DNA from 3 places in the Lysinibacillus sp. GJ-1 genome. Region 3 is predicted to be linked to each of the others. Evidence: riboswitches for the same ligand, from Rfam matches in the RefSeq annotation. Region 3 holds a riboswitch; each other region holds the start of a gene.

Region 1 (4,158 bases), 160 kb from region 3:
ATTCCTGTTCATCCGCTGATAAAGTTGGAAATTGTTTGACATCATTGCTCATATTAATCTCAAAAGGTGTCCAAAAGTTCCCAAGCATTTTTTTATATTTTGGGTACGCCCAACTAAAACGCACATCATCCCAGTTTAAAATATTAGAAGAGCGCCCGTTCACAATGGCTGTCGAACGGTTTGGCGCCTCCTTATCCATCATTTTTCGTTTCGTAATTGTTGTCATTTTCTATTCCTCCTAGCTTGCACAAGACTCACATTCTAGCAATTCAACAGATGTTGAGCGCACATAATAAGTCGTTTTTACGCCACTTGCCCAAGCATTAAGATGTAAAGCGAGTAAGTCTTTTGCCTGAATCGTATTTTGCACATATAAATTAAGCGAAATGCCTTGGTCAATATGACGGGCACGTGCCGCATTTTGTTTAATCGTCCAGTTTTGATCGATAAAGTAAGCAGACTTATAATACCAAGTCGTTACGGGTGATAAGTCCGGTACTGTAACAGGAATTTTGTAATCCTTTTTCTCCTCGGAGTAACTCTTTTGGAAAATCGGATCAATTGTTGCCGTACTGCCTGCCAAAATAGACGTCGATGAATTTGGTGCTACGGCCATTACATACCCATTGCGCAGTCCATATTTTGCGACATCTGCACGCAAAGCTTGCCACTTGTCACTGTTGTAGCTACGCTTTTCAAAATAAACACCCGTTTGCCAGTCAGAGCCCTCAAATAATGGGTAAGCACCTTTTTCGCGCGCAAGTGCACTCGATGCACGAATCGTTAAATACGCAATATGCTCGTATAATTTATCAGCATAGTCAACTGCCTCATCCGACTCCCATTGAATTTCCTTCAAGGCAAGTAAATGATGCCAACCAAATGTCCCTAGCCCAATTCCACGATAACGAGCATTAGTACGCTCGGCTTGTTTCACAGGAATAGTATTTAAGGCAATCACATTATCTAACATGCGCACTTGAATCGGTATTAAACGCTCTAACACACCAGCCGGAACAGCCTTTCCTAAATTGACAGAAGATAAATTACATACAACAAAATCTCCTGGCTTACGACGTGTCACAATCACATCATCTTCTAACGTAATGGATTCGAATTGCGTCGGCGACATGTTTTGGAAAATTTCAGTACATAAATTTGAACTATAAATCATCCCTTCATGCTTATTTGGATTCATGCGATTTACTTCATCGCGGTAAAACATAAATGGTACACCTGTTTCCAACTGTGAACGCATAATACGCTTCATAATATCGATTGCCGGCACCACTTCTCGACTTAATAGTGGATTGGCAATGCACGACGCATATTTATCTCGGAAAGAGCCTTGTCCTTTTTGCTCATCATAACAATCTTCAAGTGAGAAGCCCATTACCTCACGTACTTCATGTGGGTCAAATAAATACCACTCTCCACGCGCTTCGACCGCTTCCATAAAAATATCCGGTAAACATAAACCAGTGAAAATATCATGTGCGCGTAATCGTTCGTCTCCATTATTTAAACGTAAATCTAAAAACGTAAAGACATCTTTATGCCACACATCTAAATATACGGCGATTGCGCCTTGGCGTTGACCAAGCTGATCCACTGACACCGCTGTATTATTAAGCTGTTTGATCCATGGCAGTACCCCACTAGATGCGCCTTTAAACCCTTTGATAGAGGAGCCACGACTACGGATTTTCCCCATGTAAACGCCTATACCGCCCCCGTATTTCGATAATGTTGCAACATCGGTGTTCGTATCATAAATACTTTGTAAACTATCATCTACCGTATCAATAAAGCAGCTTGAAAGCTGACCATGCGTTTTTCCGGCATTCGACAATGTCGGTGTTGCAACCGTCATATATAAATTACTCATCGCCCAATACGATTCTCGTACTTTTTCTAAGCGGTTTTCCGTTTCATCTTGCATCAATGTCATTGCAATGACCATCCAACGCTCTTGCGGTAATTCTACAGGTGTTTTTGTATAATCACGCACAACATAGCGGTCCATTAACGTTTTTAAACCGATATACGTAAACAGCTCATCACGACTCTGTTCAAGATAAGACGCAAGCTCGACTAGCTCTAGTTCACTATACTTCGTCGTTAAACAATCGTGATAAAGCCCTGCCTCGGTATAGCGAGCAAGTTGCTCTGGAAATACCTTATAGACATCTTCCACCCCAACACCACGACGGGTAGCAAATTGATCATACAATTTTTCTAAGTAAATTTGGGCAGCAACAAATGTCCAATATGGCTCTTCCTCATCAATAAGACTAAGTGTTTGTAAAATCATCGCATCCGCCCAAGCTTCAAATGTTGCATTGTCATTTTTTCGTAGCCATCTATCCGATAATCTTACAAAGCTTTCAAGCTCCTCCTCTGTGTAACTTTTCTTTAACTTAGCCATCTGCTGTTCGATTTGAATTGTCATATTCCCATTCTCTCCCTTTCTATCAGCGCACACAAAAAAGCGATTACACACCCTGTTTCGGTTGCGTAATCGCTGTAAAATCGGAAATGGAAATGAAGGACATGTACACATCGAAGTGGACAAATCTCTCGCCTCCACTTCTCAATCCCCGAAGATGTGTTGCTGTCTTGAACAACTCGGCAGGTCTCCTGGCTCATGCTTCCTTCAAATAATTGCCTTCCCGTTCTTTCACAGTGGCATCCTAATTATTTGTCAGCACTTACAGTTGCGGGGACAGCTTCGGCTTTAGATATCTCTATTTCCGAATTCCCTTTTAAACCATACTGGTACCGCTTGTCCAATATACTATATATAGTGTTTTAACTCCTAAACAAATCTAACATATTGTGTTTAACGTTTCAATAGGCGTTTTGCCCCTTGTATTCTCGAAAACGCTACTTTTGCTCGAAGCAAGCCCTATTCCAATGCAGTTTTACGCAGTTTCTCAAAATTTCTAGTAAAAATTTTTTGTGCCAGTTGCTCTTTTTTTGGATTAATTCCTAGTAAAATTACCGCACATGGCCCTGCTGTTTTTCCTACATCCAGCGAACTTTTAATTTGTTGCTGACCAAAAAGTCTTAAAAATTCTGCTTGTAAGCCTTGAGAACCTACCGGCCAAACTTGTTGCACAATTTCCTCGCGCCAAGCTTGGTAAATGGGCTGTAGTTGGGCCACATCTTCAGGCTGCGCAAGCACTTCATTGCCAACGAGTGGCAGTCCATACGTATACCAAATCAGGTTGTCACGAGCAAATGACGACCTTGTTTGCATTTCACCTAACATTGTTACAGATAATCCCGATTGCACAGTCGGCATATTGGATTCTGAACTGCCATTTACAGGTGGACATGGTAGACCTGCTTCTTCAAAGACTTGCGCAAGTCCTACGACATAACGAGACCACGCCTCATCGCCTGAAAAGTTGGCAAGAATAATATGACTGGGTAGGGCATCGGCTGCAAGCTGTTCTAGAAAAGTGACGCGCCCAGTTAAATAAGCAGTTAATGTATCCGGAGCCGATACGACATCTTGAGGTTTTTCTCCGATGGCTGCAGCATTATCTGTTGTAACAATCAGATTCCCTATTTTTACTGCATTTCTCAATTTGCTCGCCCTGCCTTACGAACAAACACTTTCGAGAGTATTGGCATCACGACAGCTACAATCAATAAATTGATGACAGTTGCCATGAAAATACTCGCTAATGAGCCCCAGAAAAACGCTGGACTAATGATGAAATAAAATGGGAGTGGTGCGATCACACCGTTTAATATAAGCGCTACCGGCCATTTCCAAAAATGCATACCTTTTTTGTGCATCACACCGAATAGCCATACAACAATAAACATTTCGACCGCAATAATAAGATGCAAAGGTCCAAGTAGAAAACCAGATGTCAATGCTGTAATCAAATGACCTATTAACCCTGCTACTCCTGCCAATACAGGCGATAAAAAGGCAACGCTTAAAAATGCTGGCGCTGAGTCGAGTGCCGCCGATGATACAAAAGACGGAATTTTAATAACTGCCCCAACTGCACAAATCGCCGCAACCATGGCTGTTAATGTCAAACTCATTAATTTTTGTCGATTCATTCCATTTCCTCTTTTCTACAAGTATTCTACTGAAGCCTAAACTCGTTTATTTAATACGTTCTGCAATGCCAT
Region 2 (4,158 bases), 2.3 Mb from region 3:
TATATCCGAAAGAGATTGAAGATTTGCTTTTAAGCTATGACGGCATATTTGAGGTGGCTGTTATCGGAGTTCCACATCCGCAGTGGGGCGAAACCGTAAAGGCTGTGTATGCTACAAAGATAGAGATTGATGAGAGCGCACTTAAGGCGTATTTAGAGGAGCATCTAGCAAAATATAAAATTCCACGTCTATTTGAACGCGTGGAAGCGCTTCCGAGAAATGCTTCCGGGAAAATACTTAAACAATCATTGAAGGAACAAGGGGTGAGATAGCTATGAAAGTGCTACAGCAGGATGCAAGACAGACCACTAATTTTTTCACAGAGGATGAGACGCTCCATCAACTATTAGACATGATGCTAGATAAAGAGTTATTCGTCTATGCTAAGCGAGAATTAACGGATTTTGGTGAGCTTTGTGCAGGTGCTATTGACGTAAGGGCGAAGCATACTGATCGAGAGGGCGAACCTCGATTGCAACGCTATAATGCATATGGTGAGGAAGTTTCGGAAGTTTGGGTCAATGAAGGCTACAAAAAAACCATTGAAGAAACATACAACACGGGAATTGTAGGCTATGTGCATAAGAACATTCCGCAGTTAGGTAGGAAGGGGAATTATGTCTATAGCTTTGCGCAAGGCTATTTACTATCTCATGCGGAGCCAGGCTTCTATTGCCCCGTCACGTTAACGATGGCAACAGCCTATTTGCTGGATCATTATGCAAGTGAAGAGTTGAAGCAACGATTTTTACCACATGTTTGTGCAACAGGAGATACAGAGCTATATGAGGGAGCAACATTTTTAACAGAGCGGCAAGGTGGTTCAGATGTTGGCGCAAATATTGTAAAGGCTAGACAAGATGGACAGCATTATCTTATGTACGGAGAAAAATATTTTGCATCAAATGTAGGAATGTGTGGTGTGGCAATGGTTTTAGCACGCATTGAGGGCGCATCTACAGGTTCGAAAGGTTTAACATTATTTGCGGTCCCTTGGCGTCTAGACAATGGTAAGATAAACAACCTTCGCATTCGTCGTTTAAAAGATAAGCTCGGTGTGAGAGCAGTGCCATCAGGTGAGGTAGAGTTTGATGGTTCGTTAGCATATGTCGTTGGAGAACCAAATAAAGGAATCTATTATATGCTAGAGGCGCTTAATTTATCTAGAATTTGTAATGCAGTGGCTTCTATCGGTATTATGCGTCGCGGATTTTTAGAGGCGAAGCATTATGTGACTAATCGGAATGCATTTGGGCAACCTTTAATTCAATATCCTATGATTCAAGATACATTAGGGAAATATGCGGCGAAGGTCCATGTAGAAGTGGCTACTGTTTTCGATCTTATTCAATTGTATGACAAGGTAACGAGTGGTCAGGGCGATGAGCAGGATATGATTCTTAATCGCTTGAATATCGCCATTATGAAGAAAGAAACGGCTGAACAAGCGGTACATTATGCAAGCGAAGCGATTGAATTACATGGGGGAAATGGCTATATTGAAGATTTTGTTACGCCTCGTTTGCTTAGAGATGCGCAAGTACTTACGGTGTGGGAAGGTACAGCGAATATTTTAGCATTAGAGCTTATTCGCTTAGTCGATAAATATTTTGCCCATGAATTATTTGTACGAGTAATGCATGAGCGGTTGACTAAATTAGCAAATGGCTCATTAGTGCAAATTGTGGAAGAGCAACTAGCGAAATTAGAATGTACATTACAAACATTTAGTCGTCTGGATGAAGCTACTAAATCATACGAAGCAAAGGGAGTAGCCGAAAAAATGGCTCATCTCTATGAAAGTGTAGTAGCAGTCGAATGGGCAGCTAAATTTGGTGGCAAATACGAAAAGCTAGCAGATATATATTTAGAAAATACATGGGCATTACGCGAAATTGGCGCACCCATGAAAACGGTCCAGTATTTTTCAGATATTATGTAAGGAAATAAGCCTTTTTAAAAAGTTTTCAGACGGTAGATAAACTCAAATTTTTGTGAGTTTATCTACCGTCTTTAGGGTGTCAGGCACGCACACAATTTTTGAAGCACCTAGAATGGTGTCACTTTTTTTATCGTTCCCTATTTCTATTTTCATGTATAATAAAATCAACTGAATATTATAAAGGTTCTTTACTTAAGTAAAGTGAAAAGGGAAATCGGTGTAATTCCGATGCGGTCCCGCCACTGTAAGTGTGAGTTTTTTCAATGGATGCCACTGAAAGCTATTTTGGGAAGGCATGAAAAAGCATTTGGAGCACGAGCCAGGAGACCTGCCTTTATAGAACATTACATTTCAGCCTACGAGGATAGGATGGTGGTTTTTTTGTGCAAGCCCGCCTCTCGTTAAATGGACGAGGGCTTTTTTTATGTTTTGTAAGGCGACTATCGATAACCATTGAAAATAAAGGTGAGCAATCCCCATATTTAATAATGACAATCCCTATACTATCGATCAATCAAGTTAACAGAGCTAAAAAATGCACATACAATCTAAGGAGGATTCACAATGAAAAAGTATTGGAAGATAGGATTATCAGCATTTTTGGCAATGGGTTTACTTGCAGCATGTGGAGCACAACCGAAAAACGAGCAATCTGCATCAGAGCAGCAGGAGCAACAAGTAACCAAACAAGAAGAAGCAACATTTCCAGTGACAATAAAAGATGCTACTGGCAAAGATATCGTGCTAGAAGCACCGCCTGAAAAAATTGTTTCTCTTATTCCGAGTAATACAGAAATATTATTTGGGCTTGACCTAGATGACGAAATTGTCGGCGTCAATGATTATGATGATTATCCACCGGAGGCAGCTAAAAAAGAAAAAGTCGGCAGTATGGAGTTCAATATTGAACAAATTATCGCCTTACAGCCAGATATTGTGTTTGCTCATGAATCAGGAATGGCTTCTTTAGATGGAGCGATGGAGCAGCTTGAGGCAGCAGGTGTAAAGGTATTTGTAGTGGCGAATGCAAGCGATTTTAATGAAACTTATACGACGATTGAGCAATTAGGACGCGCAACTGGTAAGTTACCGGAGGCACAAAAAATTATTGCTAATATGAAAGCCAAAGTGGAAGAAATCCAAGCGAAATTGCAGGATGTGGAACCAAAGAAAGTCTTTGTCGAAACGTCAGATGAGCCTGAAATCTACACACCTGGTAAGGATACATTTATGCAGGAAATGCTAAATATGATTCATGCTGAAAATATTGCAGCCGATACAACTGGTTGGTTCAAAATTGATGCGGAGCAAATTATTACAAAAAATCCAGATGTCATCGTTGTCACATACGATTATGTGCCAAATATTTTAACGAAAATTCCACAACGTGCAGGCTTTGATACTATTACAGCTGTAAAAAATAAAGCAATTGTACAAGTAGATGAAAATTTAACAAGTCGTCAAGGCCCGCGTTTAGCAGATGGGCTTGAAGAGTTAGCGAAAGCCATCTATCCAGAGGCTTTCGAGTGAGTAGAGCATTATTAGCCTATATTACAGCCATTACGTTACTTCTTGTTAGCATCTGGTGTGGCGTATCAATAGGCTCGGTTCATATTCCATTTGAAGTATTTTGGAATAGGGCGGCAGATGAAACAGCCGCTAATATTTTATGGAAAATTAGGTTGCCACGCGTATTGCTGGCAGGACTTGTTGGCGCATCGTTGGCGATTGCAGGGGCAGCCTTCCAAGGGTTGTTAAAGAATCCATTGGCAGACCCTTATACGCTAGGTGTATCTTCGGGAGCGTCAGTAGGTGCTGTGGTGACATTATTTTTTGGTATCTCGATACCGGTTGTCGGGTTGTATGCATTACCAACGCTTAGTATGGTGGGTGCGGTACTAACAATGGTAGCTGTCATGAGCTTTGCCAGAATAGTCGACCGTGCACTGAAAATGGAAACACTTATTTTAACAGGCGTTATTTTTAGTTCTTTTTTAGGATCTCTTATATCCTTAATGATTGCATTATCAGGAGAAGAGCTCCGCCAAGTGATAGGCTGGTTGCTTGGTTCAGTTTCGATGCGGGGCTGGCCGTATGTGCAGATGATTACACCATTTGTTGTCATAGGCTCTGCTATTCTGTGGACGCAAAGACGAGAGCTCAATGTTCTATTATACGGAGAAGAACGTGCAAAGCATTTAGGTGTCAATGTAAAG
Region 3 (4,158 bases):
CTCTGTTATCGCTTGTGGTTCTGTCGTTGGGATTTTTAAGTGAATTTGATGGTCTGGCGTATACTCCATCGTGCCTTCATCTCCCACAACTTCAGCCAATGCCATCATCTGCTGTGGTGTAAAAAATTTATTTGCTACCCCAGGGCTAACAGCTAGTTCAAAAATTGACTCCATTTTTTGTTGAACTAGCTTTGGTGTAGCTTTTGTTGCAGTTGTCCCCTGCACCATTGCAAGTGCTGTTGCTGCCATTTCTAAAGACGATTTTGTCGGTGTTGATACAGGCGTAATGGCAATATTACTTTTCATCCGTCCTGCATTTGGATCTGCCGCAAAATCATGGCTTGCAGTACCTGTTTCTTGGTTCATTGCCCACGGTTCATTTTCTTCTCTTAAACGCTGATGAGGACGTAAAGGCTGTTTTTCTTCCCCGAGCGTATATTTACGTTGATAGCCTCGCGGTGTAATCATTTTATTATCATAGAAAAACGTCGAAGAGTTGCCGATAATAACCGTTGTTAACATGCCGATATCATGCTCAAGCATCTCTGCTAAAGTCGTCATCGTAATTTCCTGACGCTCTCGGTAGGCACTCTTGACAAGACCTACAGGCGTATCAGGCGAGCGATATTCAAGTAAAATTCGCTGGGCTTCTACAATTTGACGTGTACGGCGACCACTTTTTGGATTATATAAAGCGATGACAAAATCCGCCATAGCTGCTGCTTCCACACGCTTGGCGATTAAATTCCATGGCGTTAAATGGTCACTTAAACTAATGGTGCAAGAGTCATGCATAATCGGTGCACCTAGTAAACTTGCACAGGAATTAATAGCTGAAATACCTGGTACGATTTCGACTTCAACACCTGTTGCTTCTGTCCAACCAAGCTCAATAAGCACTTCATAGACAAGCCCCGCCATCCCATATACACCTGAATCTCCACTTGAAATAACAGATACAATATTGCCAGCTTCCGCTTGACGTACTGCTTCTTGCGCTCGTGAAACTTCTTCTGTCATGCCCGTACTAACAATCGACTTTGCACTAACTAAATCCTGAATAAGCTCAACATACGTTTTATAGCCAATAATAAATTCACTTTGTTGCAGTGCCTCCACAGCACGAGTCGTAATATGGTTAAAATCACCAGAGCCAAAGCCCACAACAAAAATCTTTCCTTTTTGCGCCATTTTTTACCCCTCTTTCACCTTGTCGATGCCTTTAATGGCAGTTGTTTGCGGTGTACGCTGTAATGTACCTTCTTTCAGTGTAAAAACATGTTCACTATGTAAAGAGTCATGGTTTAAATCTTGTACAAGTGTTCTTCCGTGTTCAACCGATGGCACACGATACCAATTTCCTTGTGGATAAGCGATGACAACACAGGCATCTTTGCATCTGCCATTACAGCGCGTTCTTGTCGTATGTATTTCCTTATCAAGTGCTAATTTCTCGATTTCATCTCGTATTGCTAGGGTAATTTCCTCTGCCTCTTTTTTCATGCAGCTACTGCCATTACAAATAAAAAGATGTGTTTTCATTCCCTCTAAGTTCCAAGTTGTCATTGCTTTTCTCCCCTCATTTACTTTTAGGAAAAAGAAAAAACCTTCACTCTATATCGAAGAGTAAAGGTTTTGTAGAAGCCAAAATAAAAACGAATATACACGTATCCGCTCTCGCTTCACTTCTCCCTCCGAAAAGTTTGCATGCCATCAATAAGCAGGTTTCCTGACTTAAGCTTCCTTTTACTCTCGCGCCTTCCCAAGTTTTCAGTGGCATTGCGATTTCATCAGCTATTACAGTAGCGGGGGCTGTATCGGATTTACACCGATTTCCCTATTATCTCGAACTTTTTCGAGCACTTATAGATGTATCTATATTAAATTGAAATGCTGTAAGTTTTTAAAATGAATTGAAAAACTGTCTCTATCATAGCCTATTTTTTTCATACTTTTCAACATTTCTTTTTCATTTATTAGATTTTTAATAAAATTTCAACAAGTATTTCATTGAAAGCGACCGTTATTCTCTTGTATTTATCTGAATTTTCTAGAATGTCAAACAACGAAAAAATTTTTTTATAAAAAAAGGATAGCTTACGAATGGAAAAACATGTTACACTGTGTCGTGAAATCTCACAATTTCATCTTTTTTCGGTGCGAAGTGTAGCCATTTCGCTTAAAAGGGAAGCCGGTTCAAGTCCGGCGCGGTCCCGCCACTGTACTAGGGAGTTTTATAGAGAATGTCACTGTCCAATGGACGGGAAGACCTATAAAACGTTGAACTAAAGCCAGGAGACCTGCCGAAAAAAACGTGATCGTTTCAACCTACGAGGATAGGTGTGCGGCTTGGCAGATGATGATTCTATTTGCTTTTTCAGCTATGCACTTTTCCTAAATTAGGAGAAGTGCTTTTTTTATTGCGCACGCTACATTCGAAAATTTTGATTTAAGGAGGAGAGATTTTGAAATTATCTTTTTGGAAACTTAGTTACTTCCTACTAGCATTTTTACTAGTACCAAAACGAGCATTTGCCATGCACATCATGGAAGGATTTTTACCGATTGAATGGGCGATATTCTGGTGGATTATTTCGATTCCATTTATTATTTTAGGGTTACGCTCAATTCGCAAAACAATTGATGAAAACCCTGAAACGAAAATGATATTAGGGCTATCAGGGGCATTTGCATTCGTCTTATCTGCATTAAAGATTCCATCTGTTACGGGCAGTTGCTCACACCCTACTGGTGTTGGACTTGGCACAGTCCTGTTTGGCCCATTAGCAATGAGTGTGATAGGGACAATCGTCTTATTATTCCAATCGTTACTATTAGCGCATGGTGGCATTACCACTCTTGGTGCAAATGCTTTTTCCATGGCGATTGTAGGACCAATGATTGCGTATGCTGTTTTTAAAGGTGCTCAAAAAATCGGTCTATCCTTTTCTCTCGCTGTCTTTTTTGCAGCAATGCTTGGGGATTTGGGTACATATGTTGTCACATCCGTTCAACTTGCACTTGCCTTCCCTTCAGAAGTGGGAGGCTTTATGGCTTCATTCACGAAATTCGCAGGGATTTTCGCGTTAACACAAATTCCTCTAGCAATTAGTGAAGGGATTTTAACTGTCATTGTGATGAATTTCTTAAAAAAATACAATGTAAGCGAATTAAAAGCTTTACGTGTTTTCTCTGCAAAGGAGGCACATTAACATGAAGAAAAATTTACTGTTATTAGCTATTGTGATATTTTTAGCAATCATCCCTCTATTCATCCAAAAAGGCGCTGAATTCGGCGGTGCTGACGGTGAAGCTGAAGCAGCCATTGGTGAAATAAACAAAGAATACGAACCATGGTTTGAAAGCTTATGGGAGCCACCAAGTGGTGAAATTGAAAGTCTATTATTCGTCTTACAAGCCGCTATTGGCGCTGGTTTTATTGGCTATTTCGTGGGCTATATGCGCGGTAAGCATAAAGAAGGTTAAACGATGTTACTCATTGATAAGTATGCTTATATGAATAAACTAGCGTCCGTTCATCCGTTAGAAAAAATGACGTTCTCCCTTGGGTTGTTGCTATTGTCGCTTATCATGAGAGATGAACAAATTTCACTCATTACATTTCTTGTAATGAGTGCTTTTATCATTTTAGGCGCAAAAATTCCTTTACAATATTATGCAAAACTCCTGCTTTTACCGAGTTTTTTCTTGCTCTCCAGTTTACTATCTATTTTGATTTCGATTGCACCTGCTGCTAGTATTTTGCCGGCGCATCTATGGACATTTTCGCTAAGCCAGTGGACCATTTTTATAGGAAATGACAGCTTGATAACAGCGCGGCACCTGTTTTTCACCGTTTTGGGCAGTATTAGTTGTTTATATTTTTTAATTTTAACGACTTCCGTACAATCCATTTGTTATGTCTTACGGCAATGGCGGTTGCCAGCTTTATTTGTAGAGTTGGTAGAGCTAACATACCGTTTTATTTTTATCTTTTTGAACAGCATGCAAAAAATTCATCTTGCACAACAAGCACGTCTTGGTTATCAATCACCAATGCAATGGCTTCGGTCGATTTCCATGCTTATTGCAGCACTGTTTGCCGAAATGTTCCAACGCAGTCGCGAACTAAATAATGCGATGCAGGCACGCGGTGGC

What was found. Region 3 has a riboswitch for cobalamin ahead of LO754_RS14280 (energy-coupling factor ABC transporter permease). Riboswitches for the same ligand answer to the same signal wherever they lie in the genome.
Region 1: linked by a shared signal. The riboswitch ahead of LO754_RS13445 (ribonucleoside-diphosphate reductase subunit alpha) and the one ahead of LO754_RS14280 (energy-coupling factor ABC transporter permease) in region 3 are both predicted to bind cobalamin.
Region 2: linked by a shared signal. The riboswitch ahead of LO754_RS02285 (ABC transporter substrate-binding protein) and the one ahead of LO754_RS14280 (energy-coupling factor ABC transporter permease) in region 3 are both predicted to bind cobalamin.

Annotation. Positions count from the first base shown of each region.
Region 1 covers NZ_CP088912.1:2,721,360-2,725,517, forward strand. Annotated here, with positions in the region: gene LO754_RS13440 (ribonucleotide-diphosphate reductase subunit beta) at 1-226, opposite strand, end outside; gene LO754_RS13445 (ribonucleoside-diphosphate reductase subunit alpha) at 239-2,452, opposite strand; cobalamin riboswitch at 2,613-2,801, opposite strand; gene LO754_RS13450 (hypothetical protein) at 2,909-3,595, opposite strand; gene LO754_RS13455 (ECF transporter S component) at 3,592-4,086, opposite strand; gene LO754_RS13460 (bifunctional adenosylcobinamide kinase/adenosylcobinamide-phosphate guanylyltransferase) at 4,133-4,158, opposite strand, start outside.
Region 2 covers NZ_CP088912.1:494,078-498,235, forward strand. Annotated here, with positions in the region: gene LO754_RS02275 (class I adenylate-forming enzyme family protein) at 1-272, shown strand, start outside; gene LO754_RS02280 (acyl-CoA dehydrogenase family protein) at 275-1,942, shown strand; cobalamin riboswitch at 2,107-2,292, shown strand; gene LO754_RS02285 (ABC transporter substrate-binding protein) at 2,507-3,472, shown strand; gene LO754_RS02290 (FecCD family ABC transporter permease) at 3,469-4,158, shown strand, end outside.
Region 3 covers NZ_CP088912.1:2,882,294-2,886,451, forward strand. Annotated here, with positions in the region: gene cobJ (precorrin-3B C(17)-methyltransferase) at 1-1,191, opposite strand, end outside; gene LO754_RS14275 ((2Fe-2S) ferredoxin domain-containing protein) at 1,195-1,566, opposite strand; cobalamin riboswitch at 1,703-1,882, opposite strand; cobalamin riboswitch at 2,139-2,322, shown strand; gene LO754_RS14280 (energy-coupling factor ABC transporter permease) at 2,466-3,212, shown strand; gene LO754_RS14285 (energy-coupling factor ABC transporter substrate-binding protein) at 3,214-3,486, shown strand; gene cbiQ (cobalt ECF transporter T component CbiQ) at 3,490-4,158, shown strand, end outside.